Regions from separate parts of the Aureimonas sp. CAS genome, predicted to be linked through region 1. Evidence: predicted binding sites of a transcription regulator. Region 1 holds the regulator's gene; each other region holds the start of a gene.

What was found. Region 1 encodes LexA, which represses DNA repair genes until DNA is damaged. Its sites were predicted from a motif close to TGTTCNNNNTGTGTTCNG; they were not measured.
Region 2: AC6R2M_RS11960 (YifB family Mg chelatase-like AAA ATPase) is a predicted target of LexA. The motif match lies at 2,699-2,716, and genes of this name have one in related genera.
Region 3: AC6R2M_RS13550 (ImuA family protein) is a predicted target of LexA. The motif match lies at 2,595-2,612, and genes of this name have one in related genera.

Annotation. Positions count from the first base shown of each region.
Region 1 is NZ_CM187563.1:1,808,285-1,812,627, reverse strand. Features, by position in the region: gene moaC (cyclic pyranopterin monophosphate synthase MoaC) at 1-481, shown strand, start outside; gene AC6R2M_RS08815 (molybdopterin molybdotransferase MoeA) at 478-1,677, shown strand; gene lexA (transcriptional repressor LexA) at 1,748-2,461, shown strand; gene AC6R2M_RS08805 (ComEC/Rec2 family competence protein) at 2,455-4,343, opposite strand, start outside.
Region 2 is NZ_CM187563.1:2,485,950-2,490,292, reverse strand. Features, by position in the region: gene AC6R2M_RS11965 (adenosine kinase) at 1-993, shown strand, start outside; gene AC6R2M_RS11960 (YifB family Mg chelatase-like AAA ATPase) at 1,085-2,617, opposite strand; gene AC6R2M_RS11955 (Fur family transcriptional regulator) at 2,877-3,305, shown strand; gene AC6R2M_RS11950 (outer membrane protein) at 3,657-4,343, shown strand, end outside.
Region 3 is NZ_CM187563.1:2,827,635-2,831,977, reverse strand. Features, by position in the region: gene AC6R2M_RS13560 (error-prone DNA polymerase) at 1-30, opposite strand, end outside; gene AC6R2M_RS13555 (Y-family DNA polymerase) at 30-1,379, opposite strand; gene AC6R2M_RS13550 (ImuA family protein) at 1,594-2,532, opposite strand; gene AC6R2M_RS13545 (metallopeptidase family protein) at 2,766-3,188, shown strand; gene AC6R2M_RS13540 (cysteine hydrolase family protein) at 3,185-3,787, shown strand; gene AC6R2M_RS13535 (HlyC/CorC family transporter) at 3,867-4,343, shown strand, end outside.

The DNA of each region.
Region 1 (4,343 bases):
GACCCATCTCGACGCGTCCGGCGCGGCCACCATGGTCGATGTCGGCGAGAAGGACGTGACGAGCCGGCAGGCAAGCGCCGAAGGCCTCGTCGTCATGAAGGCCGAGACGCTGGAACTGATCTCCTCCGGTCAGGCCAAGAAGGGCGACGTCGTCGCCATCGCGCGGATCGCCGGCATCATGGCGGCGAAGAAGACCAGCGATCTCATTCCGCTGTGCCATCCGCTGATGCTCGACAAGGTCTCGGTCGACATCACGCTGGAGCCGGAGCTTCCCGGCCTTCGCGTGGTCGCCACGGCGAAGGTCGGCGGGCGCACGGGCGTCGAGATGGAGGCCCTGACGGCGGTCTCCGTCGCCTGCCTGACGATCTACGACATGGCGAAGGCCGTGGACCGCGAGATGGAGATCACCGGCATCCGGCTCGTCGCCAAGTCCGGCGGCCGGTCCGGCGACTATGCGCGGGCGTCGGGCGGGGCCGCATGAGCCTTCGCCCCGTCGAGGACGCGCTGGCCGACCTTCTGGAGGGGGTCGGCGCCCTGACCGGGACGGAGAGCGTGCCTCTTCGGCTCGCCGCCGGGCGGGTTCTGGCGCGCGATGTGATCGCGCTGCGCACCCAGCCCGATTTCGACGCCTCCGCCATGGACGGCTACGCGCTGCGCGCCGAAGACGCCGCCGACGGGCGTCTCCTGACGCTGATCGGGGAAGCGCAGGCGGGCCGTGCCTTCGAAGGCACGGTCGGGTCGGGTCAGGCGGTCCGCATCTTCACCGGCGCACCCGTTCCGGCCGGGGCTGATACGGTGCTGATCCAGGAGAACGCCGAGCGAGTGGAGGGCGATGTCCGCGCGACGGTCGTCCCGTCGAAGGGCGCCAACATCCGGCCGCTCGGCAACGATTTCTCCGCAGGCGAAACCCTGGTTTCGGCAGGTTCGCGCCTGACGGCCGGAATGGTGGCGCTCGCGGCCAGCGGCGGCCATCCGGCCCTCGATGTCCTTCGTCGCCCGCGCGTCGCGATCCTCGCCACCGGCGACGAGCTAGTGGAGCCCGGCCAGCCGGTCGGCCCGTCGCAGATCGTCGCCTCGAACGGCTACGGCGTCGCGGCGCTCGTCGAGGCGAATGGCGGCGACGTCCTCGACCTCGGGATCGCGCCGGACGATCTCGACGCGATCGGCGCCCGGCTCGACGAGGCGGTGGCGGCCGGCGCCGACATCTTCGTCTCGATCGGCGGGGCCTCGGTCGGCGACCACGATCTCGCGGCCAAGGCCTTCGCCTCTCGCGGCGTTTCGCTCGACTTCTGGAAGGTCGCGATGCGGCCGGGCAAGCCGATCATGGCGGGCCGGCTCGGACCCGCCATGATCGTTGGGCTCCCCGGGAACCCCGCCTCCTCCATGGTCGCGGCGACGGTCTTCCTTCGGCCGCTGGTGAGGCGGCTCGCGGGCCTGCCGGACGCGGGCTTCCGCAAGGGCCGCCTCGGGCGGAACGTGCCGGCGAACGACGACCGTGCCGAGTTCGTGCGATCGCGCATCGAGGGCGCCGAAGGCGAAGTCGTCATCGTCCCGCTTTCGCGGCAGGATTCCTCGCTGCTCTCGATCTACGCGCGGGCCGAAGCCCTGCTCCTGCGCCCCGCGAACGCGGCCGCCGCCCGAACGGGTGACGACTGCCTCTATCTGCCGCTGGACTGACTTGCGGAACACAAACGGAACAAGTAGCTTTGTTCAGGTTTTGTTTTGATTCTGTCCCAAGGGTTCGGCGATGCTCACGCGCAAGCAGCACGATCTCCTCCTCTTCATCCACGAGCGGCTGCAGTCGGCCGGCGTGCCGCCCTCCTTCGACGAGATGAAGGATGCGCTGGAGCTGAAGTCGAAGAGCGGCATCCATCGCCTGATCACCGCGCTGGAGGAGCGCGGCTTCATCCGCCGCCTTCCCAACCGCGCGCGGGCGCTGGAGATCCTCAAGCTGCCGGACGTGATCGCCAAGAGCGCGCCCCGGCCCGTCCCGCAAGGGTTCCGGCCGAGCCTCGTCGCCTCGACGCCCGCTATGGGCAAGTCCGAGGTTCGGCCCCTGCCCGTCTCGGCGGCCAACGATTCGATCAGCGTGCCGGTCATGGGGCGGATCGCGGCGGGTGTGCCGATCTCCGCCATCCAGAACAACACGCGCGATCTCGTCCTGCCGCCGGACATGATCGGGCCGGGCGAACATTACGCGCTCGACGTGGCAGGCGATTCGATGATCGAGGCGGGCATTCTCGACGGCGACACCGTCGTCATCCGCCGCGCCGACACGGCCAATCCGGGTGAGATCGTCGTCGCCCTCGTCGACGAGGAGGAGGCGACGCTCAAGCGCTTCCGCCGCAAGGGCGACCGTATCGCGCTGGAGGCCGCGAACCCGGCCTACGAGACGCGCATCTTCGGCGCCGACCAGGTCAAGGTGCAGGGCAAGCTCGTCGGACTGATCCGCCGCTACTGATCGCCCGGCGCGGCGGGCGTTTCCGGCGCCCGCCGGGACGCCGCCGGGGTCGGTTCTCCGCCGGACGAGTCTGGGCCGGAGGCCTCGAGACCGTCATCGGGCGTCGTGGCGCTCCCCGCCGGATCGCGCCAGAACTCCGGCCACGCGGCGTGGCGATGCATGTTCCATTCGCGCGGCTCCGGCGCGATCGAGCGGCGGATCACGATTTCGCCGCTCTTCGGATCGCGCGAAACGGCGAGCGAGCCCGTCCGGCGCAGCGTGCGCAGGGTCACCAGCCGCGCGCCGGAGCGGCACTCCGTCGGCCGGATGGCGCGCGAGACGATCCCGATGTCGGACGTGTCGCAGAGCGCGCCCGTCTTCTCGTAGTCCTCGGTCCAGGCGACGCGCAGCCCCGAGCGGGTTTCCGCGCGGCAGATGTCGTCCTTGCAGACGAAGGTCGGCGTCGGCGGCGCGATCTCGCGACCGGGTGCGTCGTGCGCCTTCGCGCGCCGTGGAAAGGCGCGCTCCCATTGCGTTGCGACGAAGGCGTTCGGGCGCGCTTTCAGAGGGCGGAGCGCACCGGTCTCGTCGATCAACGCCACCTCCTTCCCGTCCTCGAAGATCAGGAGTTCGGGCCGGGTCGGTTCGGGGACCGACAGGGCGATGCCCGCTGCGGCGAAGGGCAAGGCGAGCCAGCGCAGGCGTCCGGCGAAGAAGCAGAGGGCGAGGATGGCGCCGCTGAAGAGGACGAGCGCGGTTCGCGGCATGAGTCCCGTCGCATGGTCGGGAAACCGGGAGCCGATCGCCTCGGCGAGCGCGAAGATGATCGCCAGCCCGTGCCCCATCGTCGTCAGCCAGGGCCCGTCGAGGCCGAACGGCATGGCGAGGACGCCGAGCAGCCCCGCCGGCATGACGACGAACGAGAACAGCGGCATCACGAGGACGTTGGCGATCACCCCGCCGAGCGGCGCCGCGCGCTGGAAGTGATAGGCGCCGAAGGGCGCTGTCGCGCCGCCCGCGATCAGGGATGAGAGCGCGAGACCGGCAAGGGCCGCCAGAACGCCGAGGAAGAGCCCGCGCTCGCGGCGGCGCGTGCCGCGGTCCCGCGCGGTCCACCATCGCATCAGCGCGCCGTAGGCCCCGACGAGCGCTGCGGTGGCGGCGAAGGACATCTGGAAGCTCGCCGTCACCACCGCATGCGGCTTGACGGTCACGACGATGACGGCGGCGATCGCGACGTTGCGCAGCGTCAGCGCCGGGCGGTCGAGAAGGACGGCGCCGAGCATGACGACGAGCATGATCCAGGAGCGCTGCGTCGAAACGCTCTCCCCCGCGATCAGGAGATAGGCGGTCGCCACGATGAGGGCCGCCACGGCGGCGATCTTCTTGGTCGGAAGGCGAAGCGGCAGGCCGGGCACGAGCGAGGCGAGAAGCCGCACCGAAAGCATGGTGAAGCCCGCGACCAGCGCCATGTGAAGGCCCGAGATCGCCAGGATGTGGGCGAGCCCGGTGATCCGCAGCCATTCCTCGATCTCGGCGGGAATGCCGGCGCGCTCCCCGGTGATCAGGGCGGCGGCGACGGCCCCCTGCGGGCCGGGAACGACGGCGCGGATCCGTTCGGCCATCGAGACGCGCAGGCTCGCGACCCGCTCCGCCCAACCGAGTTCCCGCGAGGCGGGCTCCGCGTGCGGCTGCGGGGCGCCCAGCGAGAAGCCGTAGGCGCCGAGGCCCTGGAAGTAGGGCACGAAGGCGAAGTCGTGGGCGCCCGGCAAGGCGGGGCCGGAGGGTGGGCGCAGGCGGACGAGCCCTTTGTAGGTTCCCCCGACCGGGATCGGATCGTGGACGCTGGAGACGAGGATGCGCGCGCGTTCGGGCGGACGCGAAAGGACGGGCCGCGCGGTTT
Region 2 (4,343 bases), 680 kb from region 1:
GACCTTCTGACGATCGGCAACGCCATCGTCGACATCATCTCGCAGACCGACGAGGAGACGCTGAAGCGGCTCAAGGTCGAGAAGAGCGCGATGACGCTGATCGACACGCCGCGCGCCGTCGAGCTCTACGACGAGATGGGGCCGGCCATCGAGATGTCGGGCGGGTCGGCGGCCAACACGGCGGCCGGTCTCGTCAGCCTCGGCGGTCGCGGCGCCTATTTCGGCAAGGTCTCGAACGACCAGCTCGGAACGATCTTCGCGCATGACATCCGCGCACTGGGTGTTCATTTCCAGACAAGCCCGCTCGGTGGCGAGCCGCCCACGGCGCGCTGCATGATCCTCGTGACGCCGGACGGCGAGCGCTCGATGAACACCTATCTCGGCGCCTGTGTGGAGCTTGGCCCGGAGGACATCGAGGAGGAGGTCGTCGCCGCCTCCAAGGTCACCTATTTCGAGGGCTATCTCTGGGATCCGCCGCGCGCCAAGGAAGCGATCATGCTGGCTTCGCGCATCGCGCACGCCAACGGGCGCGAGATGGCCATGACGCTGTCGGATTCCTTCTGCGTGCACCGCTACCGCCAGGAGTTCCTGGACCTCATGCGGTCCGGCGCGGTCGACATCGTCTTCGCGAACGAGGCCGAGGCGCTCGCGCTCTACGAGACGACCGATTTCGACGAGGCGCTGCGCCGCATCGGCGAGGACACGCGCCGCGTCGCGGTCGTGACGCGCTCAGAGAAGGGCTGCGTCGTCATGGAAGGGGCGAACCGGTCCGACCATGCCGCGACCCGCGTGGAGGCCTTGCGCGACACGACGGGCGCCGGCGACCTCTTCGCCTCGGGCTTCCTGCGGGGATACACGAGCGGCCTTGATCATGCCCGTTCGGCCGCGCTCGGCGCCATCGCGGCCGGTCACATCATCGAGCAGATCGGCCCGCGCCCCCAGCGCCCCCTGCGTGACCTGCCGGGCGTTTCCGAGCTTCTCGCAGGACGCTGAGCCTGCGCGGGGCTCGCCCGCCCGCGACGGACGTTTCCCGTACAGGAGCCTGCCGTGGCCGGGCGAATGGCCGGGATCTCCTCCGCCGAGGTCAGGCGGCGGCGGCCATCCGCTCGCCGGCGATGCGATAGGACACCGCCTCCGCCAGATGGATGCGCCCGACCCCGTCCGAACCGTCGAGATCGGCCAGCGTGCGGGCGACCTTCAGGATGCGGTGATAGGCGCGCGCCGAGAACTTGGTCTGCTCCGCCGCCTCGCGCAGAAGGCGCTCCGCGCCCTCGTCCAATGCCGCCACGGCCTCCACGATCGAACCCGGACAATGCGCGTTGACGAGAACGCCCGGGAACCCCGCCTCTGCATATCGCGCGGCCTGAACGGCGCGGGCCCGCTCCACCCGCGACCTCGCCCGCTCCGAAGGCTCGGCGGGGCTTCTGGCGATGAGGTCCACGGCGCTGACGGCGGGAACGTCGACCCGGATGTCGATCCGGTCGAGGAGCGGCCCGGAGATGCGCGCCTGATAGTCTGCCTGGCAACGCGGGCCGCGCGCGCAGGAATGGCCCGGCTCCCCCGCCATGCCGCACCGGCACGGGTTCATGGCGGCGACGAGCTGGAACCGCGCGGGATAGGTCACGCGATGGTTGGCGCGCGCGATGACGCTCTCGCCGCTCTCCAGCGGCTGGCGGAGCGAATCGAGGACGGCCGGCGAGAACTCCGGCAGCTCGTCCAGGAAGAGAACGCCCCGATGGGCGAGGGAGACCTCGCCCGGCCGCGCGCGCAGTCCGCCGCCGACCATGGCCGCCATCGAGGCCGAGTGGTGCGGCGCACGGAACGGGCGGCGGTCCGACAGCCGGCCACCGGCGAGCTCGCCGGCAATGGAAGCGATCATCGAGACGTCGAGCAGCTCGGCCGGCGTCAGTGGCGGCAGGATCGAAGGCAGGCGCTCGGCCAGCATCGATTTGCCGGAGCCCGGAGGGCCGATCATCATCAGATTGTGCCCGCCTGCCGCCGCGACCTCCAGCGCCCGCTTGGCCAGCGGCTGCCCGCGGATGTCGGACAGGTCCTTCAAGCCCTCCGGCTCCTGCCGTACGGCGGGAACGGGGCGCGACAGGATCTGCGTGCCTCGGAAATGGTTGGCGATCTGGATCAGGCTGCCCGGGGCGAGGATCGGCATGTCCGCGCTCGCCCAGGCGGCTTCCGCGCCGCAGGCGGCGGGGCAGAGGAGGCCCAGCCCCATCCCGTTCGCGCCGACGGCGGCCGGCAGTGCGCCCGCCACCGCGCTGATCGTGCCGTCGAGCGCGAGCTCGCCCAGAACGACGAAATCGGACAGGGCGTCCGGAGGAATGGCACCCAGCGCGGCCATGAGGCCGAGCGCGATCGGCAGATCGTAGTGGCTGCCTTCCTTGGGAAGATCGGCCGGCGCCAAATTGACCGTGACGCGCTTCGGCGGCATCGCGAGGCCCGAGGCGTGAAGCGCGGCCTGTACGCGCTCGCGACTTTCCGCCACCGCCTTGTCGGCCAGACCGACGATCTGCATGCCGACGCGACCCGGTGCGATCATCACCTGAATGTCGATCGGAACGGCTTCGACACCCTGAAACGCAACGGACCTGACCTTAGCGACCATCGAACCACACCCGCATCGGTCGTTCATCGACCGTCGAACACGCCCTTGAGGCGAACGGTATTGCGTTCAATGTCGCTTGGCAAGAACGCAGAGTGAACAAATCGAGGCGGAAGTGGGCTCGGAGAGGGTCGGCCTGTGCAAAGCCCCGTCGAGTTTTGAACCGTCGCCCGCGTACGCTCATCGGCGCGGACTGCCTCATTCGGGCGACATTCGGGCTCCGAACGCTTATCTAGAGGCAAAGCGGACCGAGGAGCCTTCGATGAGCGGGACTGTCGACCTTACCAGGAACGAAACCCTCGTTCTGGACGCGCTTCGTCGGGATGCCGCCCCCAGAAGCGCCTATCAACTCTTGGAGGCCCTGCGTGCCGACGGGCTGCGCGCGCCGCCGCAGGTCTACCGTGCGCTGAAGACGCTGGGCGAGCGGGGGCTCGTCCACAAGCTGGAAAGCCGCAACGCCTATCTCGCCTGCAGCCATTCGCACGAGCACGAGGCGCATGCGGTCGTCTTCCTCGTCTGCGACGGGTGCGAACGCGTCGAAGAGGTGCACGGCGCCGACCTCGACCGGCCGGTGGAGGAACTGGCGCGCAGGCACGGTTTCAAGCGGGAGACCGCGTCGGTCGAAATCCGGGGGCGATGCCGTGATTGCCGGGCGTCCAAGGCGGGCGGCGAGGCCACGGCGACCAGCTGAACGAGACGACAATGTGTTCGGATGCAGCCGTGCAATGCTTTGCCGGCGAGCGGCTGCCGATTTTGATTTCTGGAGTTGCGCGGCGTCGCCCCCGTTCGTGGGAATTTCGTTGAGCCGCCAGTAACTTATCCGGCGTGCGTCGCGTCCGCGTCACATCCGGACGTTGCGGGGCTGCAACAGCTCATTTTCGCCGCAGGATGCTCGTCTTGTATGCCGGGCGATGACGGCCAACTCTAGTCGCAGACAAGGCAGGCCATGCGGTCGGCGCCCTGAAGCGCCGCCGCTCCGACACACCTTCGTCGTCAAACGTCCGGCGGGCATGCTCCCGCCGTGAGCTGGAGTATCAGAACCATGAAGCGCATTGCTCTTCTCCTCGCCGCGACCGCCTTCTCGGCCCCGGCCCTCGCCGCCGACATCGTCTATGAGGAGCCGATGGCTCCGATGGCGCCGGCTCCCGTCGCGATCGCGCCGGTCGAGTCCGGCTGGACCGGCTTCTACTTCGGTCTGCAGGGCGGCGGCATCTTCAACCCGTCCTCGACGGACGACATCTCGGTCGGCACCTCCTTCGGCGGTCCGGTCTTGATCGGCGGCGTCGACCAGTTCGATCGCAACTTCTCGTCCTCGACCTCGTCCGGCTTCGCCGGCGGCGGTCACGCCGGTTACGACTTCCAGTTCGACCGCTTCGTGGTCGGCGGTGTCGTCGACATCACGGCGACCGACTACAGCCGTTCCTCGCAGGTCATCTCGCGCACGGCCGACGCCAACTACCGTCTCGAGAACGATCTCGACTACTTCGCGACGGCTCGCCTTCGCGCCGGTTACCTGATCACGCCTTCGGTCCTGGCCTACGCCACGGGCGGTGTCGCCTACGGCGAGACGAGCTCGGCCTTCGTCACGACCAACACGGGCCAGATCGACAGCCTGTCGGTCGACGTCAACGAGACCGACTGGGGTTACTCGGTCGGCGGCGGCATCGAGACGAAGATCACCGACAACCTGACCTTCGGCACCGAGTACCTTTACACCAACCTCGGCAGC
Region 3 (4,343 bases), 1.0 Mb from region 1:
CGGCTCCGGCTTGGGGGCAGGGGCGTCCATCAGGCGAAGAGCCCGTGCATGAACCAGGCCGGCGCGCCGCTCGGCGCCTGCCGTCCCTCGCGAAACATCCAGAACCGCCGGCCTTCCACGTCCTCGACGCGGAAATAGTCGCGCGTCTCCCCGCAATCCTCGCGCCACCATTCGGGCGCGATCCGCTCCGGCCCTTCGACCCGCACGACCCGGTGGTGGGCACGCCGCCAGCGGAACTGCTCGGGCGCGCCTTCGGGCACGCCGGCCGTCGCCTCGACGGGCTCGGGCGGCACCAGAAGCCGCAAAGGCCGGGGAGCGCCCACCGCGACCCGCGCTCCGGCCGGCCGCGCGGCGGCCAGTTCCCTTCGAAGGGCGGCGCCGAAGGACTCGGCCCGTTCGGGGCGATGGCTCTCGACCTCGTCGAGCCCGAGGACGGCGGCCTCGCCGAGGCGCGCGGCGAGGCGGTCGAGCAGCACCTCCACCGGCTCGCCCGCGCCCTTGGCCGCGCCGAGATCGCCCTGCCGCTCGGCCAGGGGATCGCAGGCCTCGACGCCCAGGCGCACGAGATCGTAGCCGAAGCCGGCGTCGAGTTCGTCGCCCAGACCTTTCAACCGCTCCTTGAAGAGGCGCACCAGCTGGACGGGATCGCGGGTCGGCGCCGCCGTTCCGACGTCCAGACGCTCGACGCGTCCGTCCAGCCGGAAGAGGGTCAGGGCGAGCCGGCGCGCGCCTTCGCCGCGCCGCTCCAGATCGAGGGCAAGACGCGGAGCCAGCGTCTCCAGAAGGCCGAGAATGTCCTCGGTGCGGCTGATCGGCTCGAACAGGCGGCGCTCGTGGATGATGAGCGGCACCGGGCGGCGCGGGACGATGGGCACGGGCGCGTGCCCCAGCGCCTCGTCGAGCCGGTCGCCGAGGGCCTGCCCGAAGCGACGCGCGAGACCGGCGCGCGGAAGCTCGAACATCTCGCCCAATCGTTTCAGGCCGAGCCGCGCGAGCATGGCCGCGACCTGCGGCTCGAGGCGCAGGGCCGACAGGGGAAGGGGCGCGAGCGCCTCGCGCTCCCCGCCGGCTTGCAGCCGGGTGCCGGAGGCGTGGTCGACGAGGGCCTGCGCCGTGCCGGCCTGCCGGGCCACGGCGGTGCGCACCGTCAGTCCCTGCGCGGTGAGGCGGGTGGTCAGATCGGCCACCATGGCGGCCTCGCCGCCGAAGAGATGGGCGCAGCCGGAAATGTCGAGAAGAAGCCGCGACGAGCCGTCGAGGGCGACGAGCGGGGTGTAGCGGTCGCACCAGTCGGCGACCATCTCCAGAAGCCGGGCGTCGCCCGGCCGGTCGGCCTCGATCAGCTCCAGATGCGGGAAGCGGGCGCGGGCCTCCGCCACGCCGAGACCGGGCGCGAGGCCGAGCTTCGCGGCCCCTTCGCAGAGGGCGACGAGCCGCTGGGCGCCGCCGGCCTTCTCGAACAGAGCGAGCGGCGCGCGCCCCTGCGGCGTGGGAACCGGGGCGAGGGCGAGGGCCACCAGGCTGCGATGGGCGCTGCCCGCCGCATCCCGGAAGACGGACGGAACGGGGCCGGTGACCGGCCCAGCGGGCGCCTCAGGATGCGCGCCGGAGAGCCACGAGCGTCCCAGCCTCTCGCGCAGGATGCGGTCGGTGGACAGTCTCGGGAGCGACACCGCCAGATAGCGCGGGGGCACGGTCGAGGAGAGCGAGGCGCTGCTCATGGGCGTTCCATTCCAGAAGGAATTGGCGGGTACGTCCGTCCCGCGATTTCTCGATGTCGATCCGAAAGGCCGGCGCGCCGAGGAAGCGCCCGGGGCCGAGTTCGCCGGGCGGCGCGCCGGGATGGGCGGAGACGGCGAGCCGCAGGGGCGCCGCGCTCGTCTCCGGCGCACCGGCCTGGCGCAGCATGAGGAAGGGGCGGCCGCTCTCCTTCGCGCGCACGTGCAGGCGGCGCGTGCCTTCGAGGCCGAGCCGCTTCGGATTGCCGCGCGTCTCCAGGACGACGAGGGCGGGCGCGCGAGAGCGCGCGGCCTCCTCGCCCGCCCAGATCGCCTCCTCCAGGTGCTGGGGCGCGACGAGGAGGAGGGCGGCGGGGTCGAGACCGAGCGTGCGCAGGCCCGCCGCCGAGGCATGGCCGCCTTCGGTGAAGACGTGGCGTTCGCCGATCCAGATCAACGGCCGGCAAGCGTCGGCGCCGGCCAAGATCGCGAGCGCCAGCGCGAAGCCGGCCCCCGCGCCCGCATCCCGGGTCTGGTCGAGCCGCAGTTCGGTGAGGCCGGTGGGAATGCCGCCCGACAAGGCCTCGTCGAAGGGCGCGACGCCCGTGGGAAGGACGAAATCCGCCTCCGGGTTCTCCTCCTGAAGGCGCTCGGCGAGCCGGCCCTCAATGCGCGCGACTTCGCCGCGCAGCCTGGTCAGAACGGGCGGGACAGGCCTGCCCGCTCTCTCTCCGGCGCTTGGCTCCACAGGAGCACCGGCGAACGCCATCGTTGCGGCGGCCGGGGCCCGCCGCTTGTCGCTGAGCTCGAACATAGGGTCTCCATCGGCCGCGACGGAAAGGTCGCACCGGTCTCACCGCCTCGATCGAGGCATTTCGTTCCTGTTATGTTCCAATGGATTCCAGAGCGGCCCCGACGAGTCAAGCTGTCCTATTGGAGGAATATTTTCTTGGGTCCGCCGGAACTTTTCGTGCTGCAGCGTCAAACCCTTTGGCAGAACGGCCTGCCGCACAATATGCACCCCTCGACGAAGGTTGAGGGACGATGATGGCCATTCTCGATCAGAGCGGCGACTGGGCGGGCCGGCTGGCGCCGAGCCTGGAGGAGTTCGAAAGCCTCGCGGTGGCCGCCTATGCCGGCCTGCCGGAAGCGTTCCGAGCCCTCTCCGGCGACATCCGCCTTCTGGTCGCCGACTTCCCGGACGACGACGTGATCGAGGAGATGAACCTCGAAAGCCCCTTCGACATCCTCGGCCTGTTCGAAGGCCGCCCCATCGGCGAATCCGACGTGCCGGGCACCTTCGAGATGCCCAACCGCATCCTCCTCTATCGCCGTCCCATCCTCGATTACTGGGCCGAGCACGAGGAGACGCTGGGCACCCTCGTCACCCATGTCCTGATCCACGAGATCGGCCACCATTTCGGCCTGTCGGACGACGACATGGAAGCGCTGGAAGAGAGCGTGGCGTGACCGATCGCCTCAGCCCCTCGCGCACCGCGCTTCTCGTCATCGACGTGCAACAGGCCTTCGCGCAGAAGGAGGCCGCGGGCGAGCGGCGCAACAATCCCGGCGCGCTCGACGCCATCGCCGCGCTCCTCGACGCCTTCCGGCGGGCGGAGGCCCCGGTCGTCCACGTGCGCCACCGCAACGTGAGCCCCCGCTCGCGCTTCCACCCGGATGCCGCCGGCTTCCAGCCGATGGAAGCGGCGCGCGAGCGGCCGGGCGAGACCCTGATCGTGAAGGACGTGAACAGCGCTTTCATCGGCACCCCGCTCGACGATCATCTCCGGGCGAGCGGGATCGAGGCGCTGGCGATCGTCGGCATCACGACCAACCATTGCGTGGAGACGACGACGCGCATGGCCGGCAATCTGGGCTACGAGACCCTTCTCGTCTCCGACGCCACCTATACGTTCGACCGCACGGGTCCCGACGGGCGCCTGTTCCCGGCCGAGGACATCCAGGCGATGACGCTGGCCAACCTTCACGGCGAGTTCTGCACGGTCACGACGGCCGAACAGGTGTCGAAGGCCCTGGCCGCCGCCACAGCGTCGGGCGCGGCAGGGTGACGCGGCACCGCAAATCCGGCAATCCTTTTCCGGAACGCGCCCGCACCGGCCCGTTCCCGCTCCTGATGGAAGGCTACAAGTGGACGCCCTGATTCTCATCGTGATCCTGGTCCTTCTCGTGCTGTCGGCGACCTTTTCCGGCAGCGAGACGGCGTTCACCGCCTCGAGCCGGGCCTTCATCGCGCGCCAGTCGAAGGAGGGGAACCGCAACGCCGCACGGATCGCGAAGCTGGGAAAGCGCAAGGACCGCTTCATCGCCGCGCTCCTGGTGGGCAACAATTTCGTCAACACCACCGCCACGGCCCTGGCCTCGGGCCTGCTCATCGCCTGGTTCGGCGAAGGCGGCGTCCTCTACGCCTCGCTGGTGATGACCGTCCTTCTGGTGATCTTCGCCGAGGTCCTGCCCAAGACCTACGCCCTGCAGCGGCCGGACGACGCCGCGCTGAAGGCTGCGCCCTTCCTCGCCCTCGTCGACCGGGTGCTCGGGCCGCTCGGCTCCCTCGTCAACATCATCCTCTCCCGGCTGCTGCGCGCCATCGGCGGCGCGCCGGACGCC